2 linked regions of the Egicoccus sp. AB-alg2 genome follow. The protein of the gene in region 1 interacts with the protein of each later gene in a pairwise test. Links are inferred from orthologs where the notes say so. Each region holds a gene or a part of one and is shown on either strand. Other genes may lie near its edges. The genes, in order: lpdA and ACERM0_RS05915.

What was found.
Region 2: the proteins of lpdA (region 1) and ACERM0_RS05915 interact in binary tests that used the Escherichia coli proteins (3 or more experiments, as listed by UniProt). The link is inferred for Egicoccus sp. AB-alg2 from one-to-one orthologs.

What each region holds. Positions count from the first base shown.
Region 1 is NZ_JBGUAX010000002.1:211,698-221,881, forward strand. The notes cover bases 1-2,863. They hold lpdA (dihydrolipoyl dehydrogenase), read left to right. Parts: upstream 1-651; coding sequence 652-2,076; downstream 2,077-2,863. Other genes in these bases: sucB (2-oxoglutarate dehydrogenase, E2 component, dihydrolipoamide succinyltransferase), read left to right, coding at 2,082-2,863. Also shown: more of sucB, read left to right, coding at 2,864-3,605; lipoyl(octanoyl) transferase LipB, read left to right, coding at 3,686-4,366; lipA (lipoyl synthase), read left to right, coding at 4,363-5,400; ACERM0_RS03685 (response regulator transcription factor), read right to left, coding at 5,417-6,067; ACERM0_RS03690 (sensor histidine kinase), read right to left, coding at 6,064-7,161; ACERM0_RS03695 (ABC transporter permease), read right to left, coding at 7,158-7,949; ACERM0_RS03700 (ABC transporter ATP-binding protein), read right to left, coding at 7,946-8,869; ACERM0_RS03705 (hypothetical protein), read left to right, coding at 9,114-9,407; ppdK (pyruvate, phosphate dikinase), read left to right, coding at 9,404-10,184. UniProt on the Escherichia coli protein: Lipoamide dehydrogenase is a component of the glycine cleavage system as well as of the alpha-ketoacid dehydrogenase complexes.
Region 2 is NZ_JBGUAX010000003.1:138,345-149,444, reverse strand. Bases 2,577-6,355 are described here. They hold ACERM0_RS05915 (UvrD-helicase domain-containing protein), read right to left. Parts: upstream 6,041-6,355; coding sequence 2,777-6,040; downstream 2,577-2,776. Other genes in these bases: ACERM0_RS05910 (S8 family serine peptidase), read right to left, coding at 6,267-6,355; ACERM0_RS05920 (SRPBCC family protein), read right to left, coding at 2,577-2,672. Outside these bases: sucC (ADP-forming succinate--CoA ligase subunit beta), read right to left, coding at 1-963; ACERM0_RS05930 (cobalamin B12-binding domain-containing protein), read right to left, coding at 1,049-1,444; ACERM0_RS05925 (hypothetical protein), read left to right, coding at 1,649-2,164; more of ACERM0_RS05920, read right to left, coding at 2,211-2,576; more of ACERM0_RS05910, read right to left, coding at 6,356-7,643; ACERM0_RS05905 (hypothetical protein), read left to right, coding at 7,917-8,630; ACERM0_RS05900 (DUF4870 domain-containing protein), read right to left, coding at 8,695-9,321; ACERM0_RS05895 (ABC transporter substrate-binding protein), read right to left, coding at 9,561-10,934. UniProt on the Escherichia coli protein: A helicase with DNA-dependent ATPase activity. Unwinds DNA duplexes with 3'-5' polarity. Translocates on single-stranded DNA with 3'-5' polarity. Initiates unwinding more efficiently from a nicked substrate than double-stranded DNA.

The sequences.
Region 1 (10,184 bases):
TCCCTGCCGGTGTCCGCTAGGTTCGGGCCCACGCGCGTGCCCGCGACGACGTCCCACGACGACGTCCCACGGGCGCCACCGGTCGCCACGCGACACGTGCTCGCGAGGTGTTCGAAGCTCCCACCCGGGGGGAGCCCGCCGCTTCTCCCGCCGCCCGTCCCTGCGGCACACCCCCGTCGCCGCGAACACGAGGAGACCCGTCACGTGGCCACTGAGGTCGAACTGCCCCAGCTGGGCGAGTCCGTGACCGAAGGTGTCATCACCGCCTGGCTCGTCGAGGTCGGTGACGAGATCCAGGTCGACCAGCCGATCGTGGAGATCTCCACCGACAAGGTCGACACGGAGATCCCCTCCCCCGTCGCCGGCACCGTCCAGGAACTGCGCGCCGAGGTGGACGACACCATCGAGGTCGGCCAGGTCATCGCCGTGATCGGCGAGGGCGCCGCCGCCGGTGGTGACGACGCGGGCGACCAGGACAGCGGTGAGCAGGCGTCGGACGACGAACGGGTCGCGCCGACCCCGGAACCCTCCGGCAGCGGGCAGGACGCCGCCGCCCAGGGCGCGCCCGCGTCCGGGGGTGCGGAGTACGTCGGCGGCGCCGAGGGCTCGCCGTCGGGCCCCACCGGCGGCGAGCAGCCGTCCGGGCAGCGGATCCAGCGTGGCGACGACCACGACTTCGACGTGATCGTGCTCGGTGGCGGCACCGGCGGCTACTCGACGGCCCTGCGCGCCGCGCAGCTCGGGCTGTCGGTCGCGCTGGTGGAGAAGGACAAGGTCGGCGGTACCTGCCTGCACTGGGGCTGCATCCCCACCAAGGCCGTCCTGCAGACCGCCGAGGTCGCGGAGTTCGCCCAGGAGGCGGCCGACTTCGGCGTGACGCTCGACTACCAGGGCATCGAGGTCAAGGCCCTCAACGAGCACAAGGACGCCGTGGTCGACAAGATGTGGCGTGGCCTGCAGGGCGCGCTGAAGGGCCGCCAGGTCGAGACGCTGCACGGCACCGGCAAGCTCACCGCCCAGGACACGGTCGAGGTGGCGCTCGACGAGGGCGACACCCGCACCATCAAGGCCCCGGCGATCGTGGTCGCGACCGGCTCGGCGCCGCGTGAGCTGCCGTTCGCCCCGTTCGACGGCAAGCGGATCATCTCCTCGGACCACGCGCTGCACCTGACGAAGCTGCCGAAGAAGGCCATCGTGCTGGGCTCGGGCGCCGTCGGCATGGAGTTCGCCACCGCCTGGAACGCCTTCGGCGTCGACGTCACGATCGTGGAACTGGAGAACCGCCTGCTCCCGCTCGAGGACGCCGACTCCTCCAAGGAGATCGAGCGGGCGTTCCGCAAGCGCGGGATCACCGCGCTGACCGGCGCCAAGCTCTCGGACGTGGAGACCACCTCGCGCACGGTCAAGTGCAAGGTGGAGACCAAGAAGGGCGTCGAGGAACTCAAGGCCGACCTGCTGCTGGTCGCCGTCGGCCGGCGCACGGTCACGGAGAACGCCGGGCTCGAGGACGTCGGCGTCAAGCTGGACGACCGCGGGTTCGTGGCCGTCGACGAGTACTGCCGCACCAGCGTGGACGGCATCTGGGCCGTGGGTGACGTCATCCCGACGCTCGGGCTCGCCCACGCGTCGTTCGCCGAGGGCTTCCTCGTCGCCGACCAGCTCGCGGGGCTCGAGGTGCTGCCGGTCGACTACAAGGGCGTGCCGCGGGTGACGTACTCGCACCCCGAGGTCGCATCGGTCGGCTACACCCAGCAGCAGGCCGAGGACGCGGGCTTCGAGGTCGTGACGGAGAAGTACCCGTTCCAGGCCCTCGGCCGGGCCGCCATGGCCAAGGCGACCGGCATGGTGAAGCTGATCGCGGAAAAGGACGACGACGCCGAGGGCGGCGCCGGCCGGGTCCTCGGCGTGCACATCGTCGGTCCGCGTGCGACCGACCTGATCGGCGAGGGCCAACTGATCTACAACTGGGAGGCGCTGCCCACCGACGTGGCGCACCTCATCCACGCACACCCGTCGTTCAGCGAGGCGATCGGCGAGGCGCACCTCGCGCTGGCCGGTCGCGCGCTCCACGGCTGACACCGATCGACCAACGTCCGCCGCCCACTGCGACGACGGCGGACCCCATACCGCACAGGAGAGCACCCGTGGCCGAGGTGGAGCTGCCCCAGCTGGGCGAGTCCGTCACCGAGGGCGTCATCACCGCCTGGCTGGTCGAGGTCGGCGACGAGGTCGACGTCGACCAGGCGATCGTGGAGATCTCGACCGACAAGGTCGACACGGAGATCCCCACGCCTGTGGCCGGCACCGTCCAGGAACTGCGGGCCGAGGTCGACGACACCATCGAGGTCGGGCAGGTCATCGCCGTGATCGGCGAGGGCGCGTCGACCGGTGGTGACGACGCCGGCGCGGACGACGCCGGCGAGGACACCGCGGAGGCCGAGGCTCCTTCGCCGGCCGAGGAGGCGGACGCCTCGGAGACGTCCGACGAGGACACCGCAGCAGACGAGTCGGCGCAGCCGGCCCCGGCGCAGGCCGCGCAGCCGGCCCCGTCCGCGCAGGGGGGCAACGGCGAGGTCCGCGGTGAGAAGGCGCTGACCTCGCCGCTGGTGCGCAAGCTGCTGCGCGAGGCCGGGCTCTCGACGAAGCAGGTGCGGGGATCCGGACCGGGCGGTCGCATCACCCGCGAAGATGCCGAGCGCGCCATCGCCAGCGGCGGTGAGGGGCAGCCCGCCGCCGGCCAGGCCGCGCCGGCCGACGGCCAGGCCGCGCCGCCGGCGGCGGCGCCGCAACCCGCTGCCGCACCGGTGCCGCCACCACCGCTGCCGGCCGCCGCACCCGGCCGCAAGCGTCCCGAGGCCTCGCCGCTGACGGTCGACTTCGGCGGCCAGCGCGAGGTCACCCAGGACCTGTCGCGGGTCCGCAAGGCGACCGCGAAGGCCATGATGACGGCGATGCAGACCACCGCGCAGCTGACGGCCGCGGTCGAGGTCGACGTCACCAACATCATGAACCTGCGCGCCGCCTACAAGGACGCGTTCAAGGCCAAGGAAGGCGTCAGCCTCTCCCCGCTGCCGATCATCTCGCGGGCGGTCTGCATGGTGCTGCCGCGCCACCCGGCGCTCAACAGCTCCATCGACACCGACGCCGGGACGGCCACGTTCCGCAACTACATCAACCTCGGCATGGCCGTGGACACCGAGGCCGGGCTGCTGGTCCCCAACATCAAGGACGCCCAGGACCTCACCGTCCCGGGGCTGGCCCGCCGCATCGGTGACATCGCCAGCCGGGCCCGCTCGAAGAAACTGCAGCCCGACGACATCCAGGGCGCGACGTTCACGATCACCAACACCGGCTCGCGCGGCACCCTGTGGGACACGCCGATCTTCACGCCGCCGCAGGTCGCCATCCTGGCCACCTGCGCGATCGAGAAGCGTGCGGTGGTGATCTCCGACCACTACGGCGACTCCATCGCGATCCGCTGGATGTCCTACCTGTGCCTGTCCTACGACCACCGGATGGTGGACGGCGCGGACACGGCCCGGTTCCTACAGGACCTCAAGTACACGCTCGAGACCCACGACTTCGCGTCGGAGCTCGGGCTCTAGGAGCCCTCGTGGACGACGTTCACGTCTCCCGGCGCCCCGCCCTCGACCCGCACGACCTGCGGGCCGACGGCGGGGCGCCGCTGTCGGTCGTGCGGCCCGGGACGGTCCCCTACCCGACGGCCTGGGACTGGCAACGCCGGCTCGCGAGCGCGCGGGCGGACGGTTCGCTGGCGCGCGACCTGGTGTTCCTGCTCGAGCACCCGCCGGTCTACACGCTGGGGCGGCGGGCGGACCGCTCCAACGTGCTGTTCGACGACGCCACGCTGCGGCAGCGCGGCATCGAGGTCGTGCCCGTCGACCGCGGCGGCGACGTGACCTATCACGGGCCCGGCCAGCTGGTCGGCTACCCGATCCTGCGACTGTCCGGCATGCGGGTGGTCGACTACGTCCGGGCCCTGGAGGAGATCCTCATCCGGGCGCTCGCCGACGTGGGCGTGACCGGCGAACGCTCGACGGGCTACACCGGCGTCTGGGTCGGCGATCAGAAGGTGGCCGCCATCGGGGTCCGGGTCTCCTCGGGCCGGGTGACCACCCACGGCTTCGCGCTGAACGTGCACCCCGACCTGGCGGACTTCACCGGCATCGTGCCGTGCGGCATCAGCGACCGCGGCGTGTGCTCGCTGGCCAGCCTCGGTGTCGACGTGACCGTCGCCGACATGGCAGACCGGGTCGAGGCGGCGATGGCCGAGGTGCTCGGCGCTACCCTCGAACCGGCGTCCCTGGACGCCCTTTCTCCCCTCTCGTCGAAGGTCGCCTCGTGACCGACCGTCCCGTCATCCCACCCGGCGCGAAGACGCTCGCCGTCCTCGGACGCGAGCAGATCCAGCGGGCCGGCGTGGTGCGCAAGACGATCGACACCTCCCTGCCCGGCGGGCGCAAGCCCGAGTGGCTGAAGGTCAAGGCCAGCTTCGGTGACAACTTCAAGGACGTCACCAAGCTCATGGAGGGCCTGGAGCTCAACACCGTCTGCGCCCAGGCGCGCTGCCCCAACATCTACGAGTGCTGGGAGATGCGCGAGGCGACGTTCCTGATCGGTGGTGAGGACTGCACCCGCCGCTGCGGGTTCTGCCAGATCAAGACCGGCAAGCCCAAGGGCTACGACGTCGACGAGCCCCGCCGCGTCGCCGAGGCGGTCCAGCACCTCGGCCTGCGGTTCGCGGTCGTCACCATGGTGGCCCGCGACGACCTCGACGACGGCGGCGCGTGGCTGGTGGCGGAGACCATCCGCCAGATCCGTGCCCGCACCCCCGACGTGGGGGTCGAGGTGCTGCCCAGCGACTTCGGCTACGGCCACGACCCGATGAAGGGCGCCGCCGCCCTCGAGCAGGTCGTCGACGCGGAGCCGGACGTCTTCGCGTTCAACCTGGAGACGACCCGCCGGCTCTTCCCGGTGATCCGGCCCGCGTTCGACTACGACCGCGGCCTGGCGTTCCTCGGGCTGGCGCGCGAGCGCTTCCCCGCCACCACCGCGGTCAAGTCGAACATCATCGCCGGCATGGGCGAGACCGACGACGAGATCCGCGAGTGCATGCGCGACCTGCGGGCCGTCGGCGTCAACACGCTCACCATCGGGCAGTACCTGCAGCCCTCCGCCCAGCACCTGCACCTCGACCGTTACGTCACGCCGGCGCAGTTCGCCGGCTTCCGGGAGTACGGCGAGCAGGAGCTCGGCTTCGACCACGTCGAGTCGGGCCCGATGGTGCGCTCGAGCTACCACGCCGGTCAGCAGGCGATGGACGCCAACGCCTGGGCGCCCTCCCCCGGCCAGCCCGGCGCGCCCCTCCCCGTCGTCTGACGCGGGCGGACGCAGCTCAGAGCCAGCCGCGTTCGCGCGCCAGGTTGGCGGCCTCGACCCGGTTGCGGGCGTGCAGCTTGGCGATGGCGCGGGACAGGTAGTTGCGCACGGTGCCGTCGGCGAGGTGCAGCGCCGCGGCGATCTCGCTGTTGGGCCGCCCGTCGCCGGCCAGGCGCAGCACGTCACGTTCCCGGTCGGTCAGCGGGTCCTGGGCGTCCCACACCGCCACGGCCAGTTGCGGATCGATCACCCGCTCCCCCGCCGCCACCTTGCGCAGTGCACCGACCAGGTCGGCGATGGGCGCGTCCTTGAGCACGTAGCCCATCACCCCTGCCTCCATGGCCCGCCGCAGGTAGCCCGATCGCGCGAACGTGGTGACGATCAGCACCCGGGTCGGGCTCCCGATCCGGCGCAGTTCGGCGGCGACGTCCAGGCCAGTGCGTCGCGGCATCTCGATGTCGGTCAGCAGCACGTCCGGCGCGTGCTCACGCACGGCGGTCAGCGCGGCCTCGCCGTCCGCGACCGTCGCCACCACCTCGACGTCGGGTTCGAGGTCCAGCAGCGACGCGAACGCGCCCAGGACCATCGCCTGGTCCTCGGCGAGAACGACCCGCAGCCGCGCGGCCGGCTCCGGCCGGACGGCGGCCGTCGGCGTCCCGGCCGTCATCCGGCGACGTCCTGCGGGACGGTGACGACCAGGCGCGTCCCGGCGCCCGCCTCACGCTGCACGCGGCCGCCGATCGCGGTCATCCGCTCGCGCATGCCCCGCAACCCGTTGCCGTCCTCGCCCGGCGCGCCGGTGCCGTCGTCGAGCACTTCGAGGCGCACCTCGCCGTCCTGTTCCGTGAGCCGGATCGCGCACCGGTGGGCCCCTGCGTGCCGCACGACGTTGGTGACGCCTTCGCGCAGGGCGAGGCCCAGAGCCTGCTCGACCGACGGTGCGAGCCGGACGTCTGGGTCCAGGTCGACGACCAGGTCGACACCGACCCGCTCGAGCGCCTGCCGTGCGACCTCCGCCTCCTCGTCCAGGACGATCTGTCTCCACCCGGCGAGGGTGTCGCGGATCTCTCCCAGGGCGGCCCGGCCGACCCGCTCGATCTCCGACGCCTCGACGGCGGCGCGCTCCGGGTCCGTCGCGGCGAGCCGCTGCACCAACTGGGCGCGCACCACGATGCTGGTCAACGAGTGGCCGGTCAGGTCGTGCAGGTCACGGGCGATGCGTTCGCGTTCGGTCGCGGTGGCCAGGTGCTCGATGCGGGCGTTCTCCACCCGGAGGCGGGCCGCCTCGACGTCGCGCTCGCGGTCCTCGATGCAGGCCATCCCGACGATCCACACGAGCACGACCACCGGCAGGAACGTCACCAGGCGGAAGATCACGTCGGCCGGACTGATCAGCGCGAGCACGATGCTCAGCAGGCTGAGCCCCGTCAGCCACCGCAGCGCCTGACGCCGTGGCCGCGTGCTGCCGGCCGCGGCGGCGGCGTACACCAGGAACACCGAGGCGCCCACGTTGATGGTGAGCAGCGTGACGGCGAATCCAGTGGCGATCGTGGGCAGCCACCGTTGCAGGCGGCCCGGTCGGCACGCCGCGCGCACGAACACCACGGCGAACGCGACCGCCGCCGTGCCGGCGAGCGCCCAGTGCCACCAGCGTGTCCCAGGATCGAACGCGGGCTGCCACGCCAGCGACAACAGGTACACGAGGTACCAGTAGTTGGAGGCGCTACGCCGTTGGCGCGGCTGCGGTGGGGGGCTGCTCATGGCTTCGCCGAACGATACGCCACCCCCGCCGCCACCGCGCCCAGCACCGTGAAGGCGACCAGCGGCCAGACGTGGCCCGACGCGGACCCGACATCGATCTGCGCCAGCGCGAGCTGCGACAGGTGGTAGGTCGGCAGGACCGGCGCCAGGTACTCGCCCACGAACGCCGGCAGCTGCTCCAGCGGGATCCACAGCCCCGAGGCGACCGCCGCCGGGATGTAGATCGCGTTCAGGATCGCGGTCGTGGCGTTGGGCGTCGCGAGGAAGCCGACCGCCAGCGCCACCAACGCGAACGGCCAGGCCGCGGCGACCAGGACCGCCGACAGCCGCAGCCACGTCCCTGCCGCCATGTCGAGCGAGCCGAGTGCCGCCGCCACGCCGGTCATCGCCAGCAGCACCCCCAGGGAGTACGGCATGGTGGCCAGCACCTTGGCCAGCAGGGTCACCGGCAGGGGCGTCGCCGTGACCCGCTTGTGCCGCAGCCATCCCCGCTCACGGTCGTCAGCGACCCCGATGCCGGGGTTGAGCAGCGTGACGCCCAGCACCCCGAAGGTGCCGAACGTGGCCAGCATGCGCGTACCGACCGTGACGCCGCCGGCCTCCTCGCCGCCGTAGAGGCCGGCGAAGAGGGCGAAGAACCCGACCGGCATCGCGATGGAGAAGAACAGGCCGGTCGGCTCGCGCAGGATGCTCAGCAGTTCGTCGCGGACCTCGACGCGCAGCAGCCGGGCGAGCTGACGGAGCTCGCTGCCCGTCCGCGGGCGGGCGGTGACGTGGGTGGCGGTCATGCGGGCGTCTCCTCGAGGTCCAGTTCGCGTGGGTTGTCGGTCGTGCCGGTGAGGTGGAGCAGGGCCTGCTCGAGGCTGGCGCCCTCGACGCGCAGGTCGCGCAGCCCGGGATCGGCCGCGAGGAGGTCCCGGACCAGGTCCTCCATGTCGGTGCCGGTCAGCCGCACGAGGTCACCGGTGTGTCGGACGTCGGTCACCCCGCGCAGGCTGCGCAGTCGTTCCGCGTCGAGGCTGGTCCGCGCGGTGACGGTGCGGTCGGGCAACAGGGCGGCCAGTTCGGCAGGCGCCCCCTCGCCGACGACCCGGCCGCCGCCGAGGACGACGACGCGGTCCGCGACCGCGGCGGCCTCCTCGACGAGGTGGGTGGTGACGAGGATCCCGGTGCCGCGGTCACGCCGTGACTGCAGGGTGCGCCAGAAGGCGCGACGCGCACACACGTCCAGACCGACGGTCGGCTCGTCGAGCAGCAGCAGGTCAGGGTCGGCGACCAGGCCCATCGCGAGCTGCAGACGTTGCTGCTGGCCGCCCGACAGCTTGCCGGCGCGCCGTCCGTGCAACCCGGTCAGCTCAACCTCCTCGAGGACCGCGTCGGCCGCGGACGCCGGCACGGCAGCGCGTACGGCGGCACCACGCACCAACTCGCCGACCGTAAGGGTCCGGGGGAAGCCGATCGACTGCTGCACCACCCCGAGTCGACGGCGGGTGGCGGCCCGCCGCGGGTCGCCGCCCGCTACGCGGACGCCACCGGCCTGCACGGCCAGCAGGCCGGTCGCCAGGCCGATCAGCGTCGTCTTGCCGGCGCCGTTTGGGCCGAGCAGCGCCACGCACTCGCCGGGTTGGACCCGCAGGTCGACGCCGTCGACCGCGAGCGTGGTGCCGTAGCGGTGCCGCGCGGCGGTGATGTCCAGGACGGGTTCCACGTCGGTGACTCCATTCGTTCCTCGTCGCTGAGGACCATCGCCGCTGGCGCGCGACGGCGGCAGTCGCCGTCGTCAGGTACCGGCCGTGACAACTGTCACACGGGTCGGCCGGCCGATGTGCTCGGGCCTTCCGCCCCTGTGTCGACGACGCGCGCGGACGGACCTTGTGAGTGCGCCGCGGGCCGGGCCGCGACACCGGCCGGCACCGGCGACCCGGCACCGGCGGCGCGAGAGGAGGCCCGCCATGCGATCACTGTGGGAGTCGCACCGCACCACCGTCGCCTTCGGCATCGCCGTCACGACGCTCGTGCTGGGCGTGGGCGCCTTCGCGTTGCTCGACGCCGCACACCTCCACCCCGCCCGCGCGGTCGTGCTGGCGCTGCTGTTCGTCGTGTTCGCCAGCGCATGCACCGCCATCGTGCTGTTCGAGGAACGCCGACCGCGCACCGACGCCGACCGCCGCCGCGGGCGCACCGACGGCGCGGAGCCGGGCCGGCGCACCGCACCGACCGACCCACGCAGGAGGATCGACGTATGACCACGACCGCTGCCCCACGTCGCTCGGCGCCCCGGTCAGCGGGCCCGCCGCTGCGCTGGATCCGCCGCTTCACCGAGGGCAGCGCGGACCAGCGCTTCCTGCTCGGTGGCAAGGGTGCCAACCTCGCCGAGATGACCCGCATGGGCCTGCCGGTCCCGCCCGGGTTCACGATCACGACCGAGGCGTGCCTGGCGTATCTGAAGACCGGCGGGTTCCCGGACGGGCTCCTCGACGAGCTGCGCGTCGTGGTCGCCGAGCTCGAGGAGGAGATGGAGCTCGCGTTCGGCGCCGTCGGGGCGCCGCTGCTGTTCTCCGTGCGCTCCGGCGCCGCCTTCTCCATGCCGGGCATGATGGACACCGTGCTCAACCTGGGGTTGAGCCGCGACTCGCTGAAGGGCCTGGCCGCCAGGACCGGCGACCCCTGGTTCGCCGCCGACGCCTACCGCCGGCTGCTGGAGCTGTACGCCCACATCGTGCTGGACGTCGACGAGGACGTCCTGCACCGCGCGATGCGCGGCGTGCTGGACCTGTACGGGGCCAAGGACGCCAGCGCACTGGACCTGATCGGCCTGCAGGACCTGGTCGGCGTGCTGGAGGTCACCATCGCCGACCAGACCGGCGCGTCGTTCCCCGCCGACCCGTGGATCCAGTTGGAGCAGGCCATCGCGGCCGTGTTCCGCTCCTGGAACGGCCGGCGGGCGCGGGACTACCGCCGCGTCGAGGGGATCTCGGACGATCTCGGCACGGCCGTCAACGTGCAGGTCATGGTGTTCGGCA
Region 2 (11,100 bases), on another replicon or contig:
GATGTTGACGAACACGCTCTTGACGTCGGGGTCCTTGAGCACGAGGCCGAGGGACTCGGCCATCGCGTCGGCCGACGCGCCACCGCCGACGTCGAGGAAGTTCGCGGCCCGCCCGCCGTTCTGCGCCACGACGTCGAGGGTGGCCATCACCAGGCCGGCGCCGTTGCCGAGCACGCCGACGTTGCCGTCGAGCTTGACGTACTGGATGCCCTTGGCCTTGGCCTCGGCCTCCAGCGGGTCGTCGTTGTCGATGCCCTCGATCTGCCACTCCTCGTAGCCGTCGTGGCGGAACGCGGCGTTGTTGTCGAGCGTGACCTTGGCGTCCAGCGCGATGATGCGCCCGTCTTCGGTCTTGATGAGCGGGTTGATCTCCGTGAGGGTGGCGTCCTCGGCGAGGTAGGCGTCGAAGAGCTGCACCAGCAGGTCCGCGGCCTCATCACGGACGTCCTCGGGCATCTTCGCCTCGGACATGATCTCCCGCGCGAGCTCGCGGGGCAGCCCGTTCTCGCGCTCGGAGGGCAGCACGGTGCGCTTGACCACCGCCTCGGGGTTGGTGCGGTTGACCTCCTCGATCTCCACACCGCCTTCCTTCGAGCAGATGATCAGCTCGCCCTTGTTGACGCGGTCGTGCATCACTGACAGGTAGTACTCCTCGGCGATGTCCGACGCGGGCTCGATGTAGACCACGTTGACGGTGTGGCCCTTGATGTCGAGCCCGAGGATGTTGCCGGCGTGCTCGCGGGCGGCGTCGACCGAGGGGGCGTACTTGACCCCGCCGGCCTTGCCGCGACCGCCGGTCTTGACCTGGGCCTTGACCATGACGGCCGAGGCCCCGTCCTGCTCGATGTAGCGGCGTGCGGCCGCCTCGACCTCGTCGACGGTGCGGCAGGCGGTGCCCTCCGGCGGCACGGGCACCCCGTTGCGCCGGAACAGCTGCTTGCCCTGGAACTCCACGAGGTCCACGGAGGGCCTCCTCGATCAGGTGTACGGAAAGGGGCGGGAAGAACGAAGCGCCGCGTCCCTGGCGGGCGCGGCGCGTCAGGCGGGCTCAGACACGTTCGGGGACGTTGCCCTTCACCCAGTCGGTGATGGTCTTCATGGGCGTGCCGGGCGTGAAGATCGCCGCGATCCCCTGCTCCTTCAGCAGCGGGATGTCCTCCTCGGGGATGATGCCGCCACCGAAGACGACGACGTCGTCGGCGCCGGCCTCGCGCAGGAGCCGGGCCACCTTCGGGAACAGCGTCATGTGCGCACCCGAGTGGATCGACAGGCCGACGGCCTGCGCGTCCTCCTGGAGGGTGGCGCTGACGATCTGTTCGGGGGTCTGGTGGAGGCCGGTGTAGATGACCTCCATCCCCGCGTCGCGCAGCGCTCGCGCGACGACCTTGGCACCTCGGTCGTGACCGTCCAGCCCGGGCTTGGCCACGACGACTCGGATCGCCATCGTCGACTCTTTCTGTTCGCGTCTGCGCGGGCCCTGGAGGGATCGCCACCGCGGCGCCGCGAGCTCGTGGGTGTGGCGCCTCGTCCCGCGCGCCGCACGTCCCGGCGAGGATAGTCGGCACCTGGCAGGACCATCCAAGCCGCCCCGGGCGAGCGTCCACCCCGCACCGGGCCCCGGTGCTGCGGCGGTACCGTTCGCCGCAGCATGGGCGACCCGAGGCAGACCGGCCAGCGGCCGGAGTTCGGCCCCTCCGGCTACCTGCCGGAGCGGGCGTCGAAGCGTGCGCGCAAGATCGTGCTGCGCGCGCCGCTCGGCCTGCAGTGGGTGGTCGCGTCCGTCCTGGCGGGGCTGGTCGTCGTCGCCGCCGGCGTGCTGTTCCTCCAGCGCAGCGGCGAGCCGCCACCGGCCCCGTGGACACCGGTGGGCGAGATCGACGAGCTGGCGGCGAGCCAGCCGCTGGACGACCTCGACGCGGTGCTGGTGGCCGCCGGCGGGCGGATCCGGGTCTTCGCCGACGCAGCCGGGGTCGCCTACTGCGAGCCGTCCAACCGGCTCGAGGACGGCGCGCGGGTCTGGAACCTGACCGGCCGCGGTCTGGGCGGCGCGGCGTCGCTGGCGGAGTACCCGACGATCGTGCACGACGGCACCGTCTACGTGGACGCGACCCGGACCGTGGCAGGTCCGGCGCCCTCCTCGGATGCCGCCGAGCCGGCCTGCTGACCCGGCCGGCTGGCCTGGCCGGGCCGTCGTCGCCGGGTCGGACGCGTCAGACGCGGGCGCGCACGTGGTCGTCCAGTCGCGCGAGGGTCTTCTTGATGCCCTGGAGGTTGTGCCGCGGGTAGCTCGACAGGTCGAGCCAGACCTTGGTCAGCGCGCGCGACCAGTCGAAGGTCTCCGTGACGAGCGTGGCCGGCCTGCCGTCGTCGGTGGTGGTGTCCTCGAGTTCATAGCGCCACCGGTGGCCGTGGAAGTGGCGCCAGGCGATGCGGCGGCCCTCCTCGAACTCCACGACGGTGTTGAGGATTCGGTAGGGCACGCCCACCTTCATCGACATCCCGAACCTGGCGCCGAGGTGGAGACGCTCCGGCCCGCCCGACTGCACGTCCCGGACCGTGCCGGATCCGTCGATGACCGGATGCATCGCCGGGTCGGCCAGGACGTCGAAGATCGCCTGCCGGTCGGCCTCGATCACCCGACTCGCCGACACCTTCCGCGTGCGCTTCGACACCCGCTGCTCCTGCCTGTTCCGACGTCCGTCGCCTGCGGGTTCGGCACCGTAGCCAGTGACGGTTCGGTGTCCGACGCCGACGTTCGGCACGAGGCCGGTGTGGGTCAGGTCTTCACGAGTGGGGCGTAGGCCAACATGAGGTGCTTGCGGCCGGCCTTGTCGAAGTCGACGGTGGCCTCGGCGCGTTCGCCCTCGCCGGTCAGCGAGGCGATGGTTCCCGGACCGAATTTGGTGTGCAGCACCCGGTCGCCCGGCCGGAACTCCTCGCCGGCGACCTCGAGGAGCTCCTTGTCGCGGCGACGCGACGCGGCCGACGTCGCGCGGGTGGCGCCGCGACGTTCGACGAGGTTGCCCGGCAGCTCGTCGAGGAACCGCGACGGCGGGTTGTACGAGGTGCCGCCCCACAGCGTGCGGTGGTCGGCGTGCGTGACGTACAGCCGCTGCTGCGCGCGGGTGAGCCCGACGTAGCAGAGCCGGCGCTCCTCTTCCAACTCCGCGGTGTCGTCCAGCGAGCGGACGTGCGGGAAGACCCCGTCCTCCATGCCGACCAGGAACACGACCGGGAACTCCAACCCCTTGGCGGTGTGCAGCGTCATGAGTGTGACGGTGCCGTCCTCGGCGTCCTCGAGCTCGTCCTGGTCGCTGACCAGGGTGACGGACTCCAGGAACGTCTCCAGCCCGGCGATGCCGGTCGCCCCGTGCCCGGGGCGCGAGGGATCGGAGCCGCCGCCGCGCTCGTGCACCTCGGTGGCGACCGACTTGAGCTCGCGCAGGTTCTCCTCGCGACCCAGTGCCTCGACGGTGCGTTCGGCCTGCAGCTCGCGCAGGTAGCCGGTCCGGTTCCAGATCTCCTCGATGAGGTCCGGGACGGCGAGGTCGTGCTCAAGCGCGGTGCGCAGCCCGTCCAGCAGGTCGACGAACGAGGTCACCGCGCCGATCGCCCGGGTGGCCAGGCCCTGTACGTGCTCGGCCTGGCGGCACGCCTCGAGGAAGCTGATGCCCTCGCGCCTGGCGTGCCAGTCGACGGCCTCGACGGTGCGGTCGCCGACCCCGCGGCGGGGGGTGTTGACGACGCGCCGCGCCGACACGTCGTCGTCGGGGTTGACCAGCAGGCGCGCGTAGGCGAGGACGTCCTTGATCTCCTTGCGCTCGTAGAAGCGCACCCCGCCGATCACCCGGTACGGGATGCCGACGCGGATGAACACGTCCTCCAGCACACGGGACTGGGCGTTGGTCCGGTAGAAGACCGCCGCGTCGTCGAACGTGAAGCCCTCGGCCCGGAGCTTCTCCAGCTCTTCGGCGACGAACGCGGCCTCGTCGTGCTCGTCGTCGGCGTGGTAGCGCACGACCGGTTCGCCGAGCCCCTGGTCGGTCCACAGGTCCTTGGGGTAGCGCGAGGCGTTGTTGCGGATGACCGCGTTGGCGGCGTCCAGGATCGTCTGCGTCGACCGGTAGTTCTGCACCAGCGGGATGACGGTCGCGTCCGGGTAGTCCCGCTCGAAGTCGAGCAGGTTCTGCACCGTCGCACCGCGGAAGGCATAGATGGAGTTGTGCACCAGCATGCTGTTGGCCACGTACGTGTGCGTGTCCGCCACCTCGAGGTCGTAGACGGGCCCGTCGTGGAACCCGACGTCGACGTGGTCGACCGTTGCCTCGACGAACTCTTCCTCGCGCTCGAGGAGCACTTTCATGCCGGGATGCACGTGCGACAACGGCACGACCGGCCACCTGACGCCGTCGATCTGTGCGCGGCGCACCACGTCGATGCCGCCGTCCGCGGCGATCTGTCGCGCGAGGGTCAACGCCGCCTCGTACGACTTGCGGCTGGTCTCGATCTTCCAGCCGCCCTTGCCGTTGTCGCGGACCCGGTGCCCGGCCGCCCGGAGACGGTCGGCCATTTCCTGGCGGTTGGAGCCCCATGTGACGCGGTGCATGCCCACTTCGCCGTAGCGGTGGTCCTGGTACATGACGACGTTGACCGTCTGACGTCGCCTGCCCCCGCCTGGCCGATAGTGCGGAAAGTCGGGATGCAGGCACAAGTCGGCCATGAGGTCCTTGGCACGACGTTCGGTGTCGACGCGCCCGAAGAGCTCCGCCAGCCGTTCGTCGCTGATGGACAGATTGCGGCCCTCGGAGTGGAAGCACATCGTCGGCAGTCCGTACTCCGCGGCGAAGTACGACTCCCAGAAGGTGGCCTCACCGACGTCGTCACAGACCTTCAACACCCAGGCAGCGTCGGCGCGTTCCTGATTGACGCGGACGCGCAGGCCGACCTCGACCTGCTTCGACGTCGCCGGTCGCACGGCCTTCGTACGGCCGATCCGGTAGCCGCGGTCGGCGCGATACATCAGATAGACGAGATGCCGGTCGTGCAGGTCGTTGGTGAATCGTGCCAGGACCATGTGGTGCGGGGTGCCGACCAACAGCTGGCCGCCGACGTGCACCCGCCAGACCGGTCCGAGATAGCTGCCCTGCATCACCTTGGTGACCGGGCGAGCGACGGCTTCGTGCGTACCGCCCGTGCCGAGGACGACATCGCCCTCCTGCACCTCCTCGACGGGTACGGGTCCGCGAATCGTGGAGATCGGCGTGCCCGGCACGAGACACTGGTCGTGGTCACCGACGACCATGATGTTGCGGTTCGCGGCCGCGAGCAGGTTGACGAGGTGGTACTGGGCGCGGTTGGTGTCCTGGTACTCGTCGACCATCAGGTACTGGAAGCGCTGCTGCCAGTGCTCGAGCACGGGGTCGAACAGCTGGAAGATCTCCACCGTCTTGACGATGAGGTCGTCGAAGTCCAGGGCGTTGGCCCGCAGCAGCCGGTCCTGGTAGGCCTTGTAGACGTCGGCGATCTGGATCTCCGGCCACGCGCCGGCACGTGACGCGTAGGTCTCGTGGTCGACCAGCTCGTCCTTGGCGTTGCTGATCGCGTGCTGGATCGCCCGGGGCGACAGCCGCTTGTCGTCGACGCCGAGGTCCTTGGCGATCTGCCCGATCAGTCGCTGGCTGTCCTGCGCGTCGTAGATCGTGAACCCGCTGCGGTAGCCCAGCCGGGTCAGCTCGCGCCGCAGGATCCGCACGCACGACTTGTGGAACGTGGTGACCCACATCCGGTCCGACAGCCGGTCGCCGACGAGCCCACCGACCCGCTGGGCCATCTCGCCGGCGGCCTTGTTGGTGAACGTGATAGCCAGCAGCTCGAACGGGCTCACGTGCCGGTCGCGGATCAGGTGCGCGATGCGGTGGGTCAGCACGCGGGTCTTGCCGGACCCCGCTCCGGCGACCACCAACACGGGGCCGTCGACGGTCTCCACGGCGTCGCGTTGCGCCGGGTTCAGACCTTCGAGCAGACGGGGATCGGCGGACACGGTGAGCCTCGGACGACGACGGCACGGCAGCCCCGACGGCGTGCCGGGGTCGAACCACCGAGGGTAGTGCAGGCCTCCGACATCCCGGCCGCGTGTCTACAGCCCGCACCACGGTCCACCGAGCCGCGAAGGGGTACGGCGGCGACGCGAGAACGGCCCGGGACGGCGGAGTCCCGGGCCGTTCTCCCCCCGCGTGGGAGGTCCTTGCCGTGCGTGGCGCTGCGGTTCAGCCGCGCCCGCGCCCGGGTGCCTGGCCGGAGCGGCCGGGGTGGCCACTGCTGCGGGCCGGTTCCCCGGCGGCGGTGCGGACGGCGGCGACGGCGTCGACGAGTCCGGCGCCCTGCTCGAAGCCCGAGTCGCCGTAGCTGGTGGCGGTGGCGACGAGGATCTGCTCGACCTCGGCCGGCGTCAGCTCCGGCGCGACCTGCAGGACCTGGGCGGCGATGCCGGCGATGTGCGGGGCAGCCATCGAGGTGCCCGACAGGCTGCTGTAGTACAGCGGGTCCGGCGACGCGGTCGCGCCGGTGGCGCAGACCGGCAGGGTGAGCCGGCACGCCGCGATGATGTCGACGCCGGGGGCGGCGAGGTCCGGCCAGGTCTCCGGACGCGTGGCGTCACCGCGTGACGAGAAGCTGGCCGTCTCGCCGTCGCGGGTACCGGTGCCCTGGTCGTCGTAGGCGGCGACACAGATCATGCCTGGGGTCGGGTCGACGCACTGGATGCTGGTCGACTGCGTGGAGCCGTCACCGCCCGAGTTGCCGGCGGCGAACACCACCACGACGCCTTCGTCGATCAGCGCCCGCACGACCCGCGGGATCGCACCGTCGGGGTTGTAGTCGCCGGCGCTGCCGCCCCAGGAGTTGTTGACGACGCGGATGGTCGGCGTGACCGTTTCGTGGTTCTCCAGCACCCAGTACAGCCCCTCGAGCCCGGAGTGCATGGAGATCAGCGTCCCACCGCTCACGCCGTGGATGGTGGCGCCGGTGGCGGCGCCGTGGAACCTCCCGGACGACGCGGTCCCGTCCCCGGCGACGATCCCGGCAACGTGCGTGCCGTGGCCGCCGAGGCTGAGCGTGTCGGACTCCGGGAACGGGATCGCGGTGCCGCCCAGCACGCCGAGCGACGGCACGACCTTCACGTTCTCGCCCGTGCGAGCCTCCAGGTCCGGGTGCCAGCCGTCCACGCCGGTGTCGACGACGGCGACGCCCACGCCGGTGCCGTCGACGACCTGACCGCCGATGGTGACCTCGCCGTCCAGGAGTTGCTGACCGCGGGTGGCGACGTGGGAGGAGTCGGTGAAGGTCTCGATCGGGGCGTCGTGCTCCAACCGGATGACGCCGGGTACGTCCGCCAGCCCCCGCAGCGCGTCGGCCGGCCCCTTCGCAAGCAGGACGTGGATCCGGTCGTAGCGGCTGACGAGATCGACGCGGGCGTCGACGGCCTGGGCCGCGGCGTCCACGTCGGCGTCCTCGTCGAGGATGACCAGCACGGTGGCCGTGCCGGTCAACTGCCGTACGGCGTCGTCGACGATCGTGGTGGTGACACCGGTCACGGTGCCGACGCCGCCGAGCATCGGGCCGAGGAGGCCCCCGACGGCGAACAACGAACCAGCGGAAAGGGAAGCGAGTCTCCGGCGCACGTGGGGCTCCAGGCGTTGGTGGCAGCGGATCTGCCGGGCTCAACGCCGGTGCGTGCGTCCGGTGACGCGCGCGGACTAGTCCCGACGCCACCGTGCGCTGCTCGCAACCTCGACGGCGCTCGGCCGCGCGATCTGGGCATAAGTCCGGCTTTCGCTTCGTGGGTCGCCGCCCAGGGCGTCGGGCCGGCCCTTGCGTCGTGACCGACGTGGCGGTTGCACATGACGACAGGACCGGGGTTGAACCGAAGGTCGTGGTCCCGACGGGTCGGGCTGCTCGCGCTCGCCGTGCTGACGCTGAACGCGTGCGACAGCGGCCCGGACCCGTCCCGTGCGGTGACCGAGCCGGCGACTGCTGCCACGGCACCGCTGTCCGACGCCGGTCGCCCGGCCACGAGGCCGGACACCGATGCCGGCACCTCGGACGCGGCACCGCAACCCGATGCCGGCGCCTCGGACGCGGCACCGCAGCCCGACCTCGCCGTCCTCGAGGAGGCCGCTGACCTCGAAGTCGGACGCGAGTTCCAGCAGCGGTTGCTCGCTGCCAGCGAGATCGGCGAAGACGACCTCGACGAGGCGATGCGCGCCGCGACCGACTGCATGCGCCAGGCCGGTGTCGACGCGCGCTACCCCGATCCGGACGGCGTGGGCATCACCTCGCTGACGCGGCCACCGGATCCGGGCTACGCCCTCAGGGTGTATCCCGGCGTCGACGAACAGGCGATGTACGACATCGTCAGGCGGTGCGAGCGGGCGTGGTCGTCGCGGGTGAAGGCACGCTGGGAGGCCCAGACGTCCGCCAGCCACTCGGCCGCCGACGAGGCGGTCGCCTTCGACGCCGCGATCGCCTGCGCCCGGGAGCAGGGCCTGGTTCGCGACGACCCGCCGAGCCTGGCGGACGCGTACCGGGGTATCGCAAGGGGCGGCTGCCGGCCGTGGGAGGCGATCGAGTAGCCGACGTCAGTCCGCCGCGCGACCCTGTGGGCCGCGCGGCGGAGCGGGTCGGCGGCGGGCGCCGTCAGCGCACGAAGCGGATCGTCATCGGGTAGCGGTAGCCCTCGCCGTTGGAGGCCTTGATGCAGCCGACGATCGGCAGGATCAGCCAGAGCAGGCCGAGCGCCGCACCGAGCAGGCCGATCGGGATCAGGCCGATCCCGACGGTGAGCAGGCCGATGGGGAAGGCCGCCACCACCAGGATCACCCCGTAGAGCGCCACCGACAGGTTGAAGTTCAGCGACTCCTTGCCGTGGTGGTCCACGAACGGGTGCTCGCGCTTCAGCAGCCACACCAGCAGCGGCCCGATGATCGGCAGCCCGACGAAGGCGAGGTAGGCCGAGGCGTGGGCGCCGATGCCCCAGCCCCGGATGTCACCGGGCAGCCCGGACGGGTGCGGCTGCGGCTGGCCCCAGGCAGCACCGTAGGGGCCACCCGGCTGCTGCCACCCGCCGGCCGTGCTGCCGGTCGGCGCGCCGGCGCCCAGTTCACCGGGTCCGCGGCCGGCGTCCTGCCAGGCCGGCTCGCCGGTGCCCGAGTCCCAGACGGGGCGTTCCTGCCCGGCCGTCGGCCCGGCGGCAACGGCCGTCCCGCAGACCGGGCAGGTGGTCGCGGTCGACTCCAGGCTCGCACCGCAGTTCTGGCAGGTCACCGTGATTCCTTCTCGAGGGAGGCCGGCACGCGCCGGCCCGGGGGGTTCTTGGGTCGAGTCCTACTGTCCCAGTGTGCGCCGGCCCCGACCATCGGGGAGCACCCTTGGACGGCCCTGACCTCGCCGCCGGGCGCTCAGGGCCGACGCCGGCGTCCGACACGCCGCTGGGGCGGCCCGAAGGCCGCCCCAGCGTTGCGCTCCGTCGGGTCCCGCGTCACGGGCACCCGACGTGCCTCGACTCAGGTGCCCGAGCAGGGGGCGCTGTAGTCGTACTCGTCGGCGGTCGGGCCGGTCACGCCGGTCTCGACCGTGCGCAGACGCAACGGCTCGTCCGCGTCGGGCTGCGAGATGACGGCCGTTCGCACGGCGGTCTCGTTGGCGTCGCCACCGAGGGTCCGCTCGGGCAGGGCGCCCTCGTAATCGACGGTCAGTCCGTCAACGGCCGCCCGCAGGCCCTCGCGGGTCAGGTCGCCGTTGGCGGCCGCCTGCTCGAGCAGCGCCTTCATCGGGTACGACCAGATCCAGCCGAAGGTGAACCCGTCGTTGCCCGGCAGGTTGCCCTCACCGAGGAACTCCTGCATCGCCTGGTGCGCCTCGGACTCGCCGGTGAAGGCCTCCCACGGACCGACGTGGGTGAAGGCAGCCTCCAGGGCCTGTGCGGCCGCCGACTCCATCAGCGCCGGGTTCCAGGTCGGCACGGAGCCGATGAACCGGCCGTCGAAGCCGTTGGCCATCGCCCCACCGACGATCTCCGCGGTCTCGGCCGGGCCGGTGGCGATCACCACACGGTCGGCGCCGCCGCTGACGACCTGGCCGACGGCGGCGTCCTGCGAGCCGACGACGGCGTTGGGAGCGGTCTCCACGAAGCCGAGGTACTCGATGTCGTTGGCCTCGGCCCAGGCCTGCACGCCAGCCGCCGAGTCGCCGCCGTAGTCACCCGGGTAGCCCACGGCCATGACCGAGCTGATCTCGCCCTCGTTCTCGCTCGACCAGTCGAGCGCGATCTGCGACTCGATGCAGTACGAGTAGCCGGAGTTCAGGATCAGCCCGTAGTCGGCGGACTCGTGGTCCCAACCCGACCACCACGACGCCGGGACGCCGAGGACGTTGTCCTCGTCCATGTCGGGCAGGATCGCCTCGGTCGGCGGGGTGCCCAGCGTCTGCGCGAGCGCGAGGACGTCGGGCTCGATCTCGCGGTACAGCTGCGACTGGGTCTGCGGGTTGTACTCGTTGTCGCGGGTGTACTCGGTCACGTTGACGTCGTAGCCGGCGATGCCGCCCTGCTCGTTGACCCGCTGCCAGAAGGCCTCCTGGCCCTCGACGATCTGCACGCCGAGCGCCGCGAACGGGCCCACCGTCAGGTCCGAGAGGATGCCGAGGTAGATGCACCCGTTGTCGGGGTTGATGCCCTCCGGGCACGGCTCCTCGGTCACACCGATGTCCGTGGCGACCTCGCCGGTCTCCTCGCCGTCACCGGTCTCCTCACCCGTCTGCTCGCCGCCGTCACCGGCCGGTGCGGCGCCGTCGTCGTCCCCTCCGCCGCACGCCGTCGCCACCAGTGCCACGGCACACAGCACGGCGGCCGAACGCCGCCATCGCCTTGTCTCCCGCATCCCTTCGTCCTCTCGTCTCGGAAGGGTCTCCCGCCGCCCACGCCGGACGGGTGGGCGGAGTCTTCGTTCGTCGCCGGTCGGGCTCGCGACTACTACGTCGATCGTAGATGCTGGTGCCCCTGCGTCACCGCTCTTTTCGTGCCCCGTTTCGTGCCGCGCTCGCCGC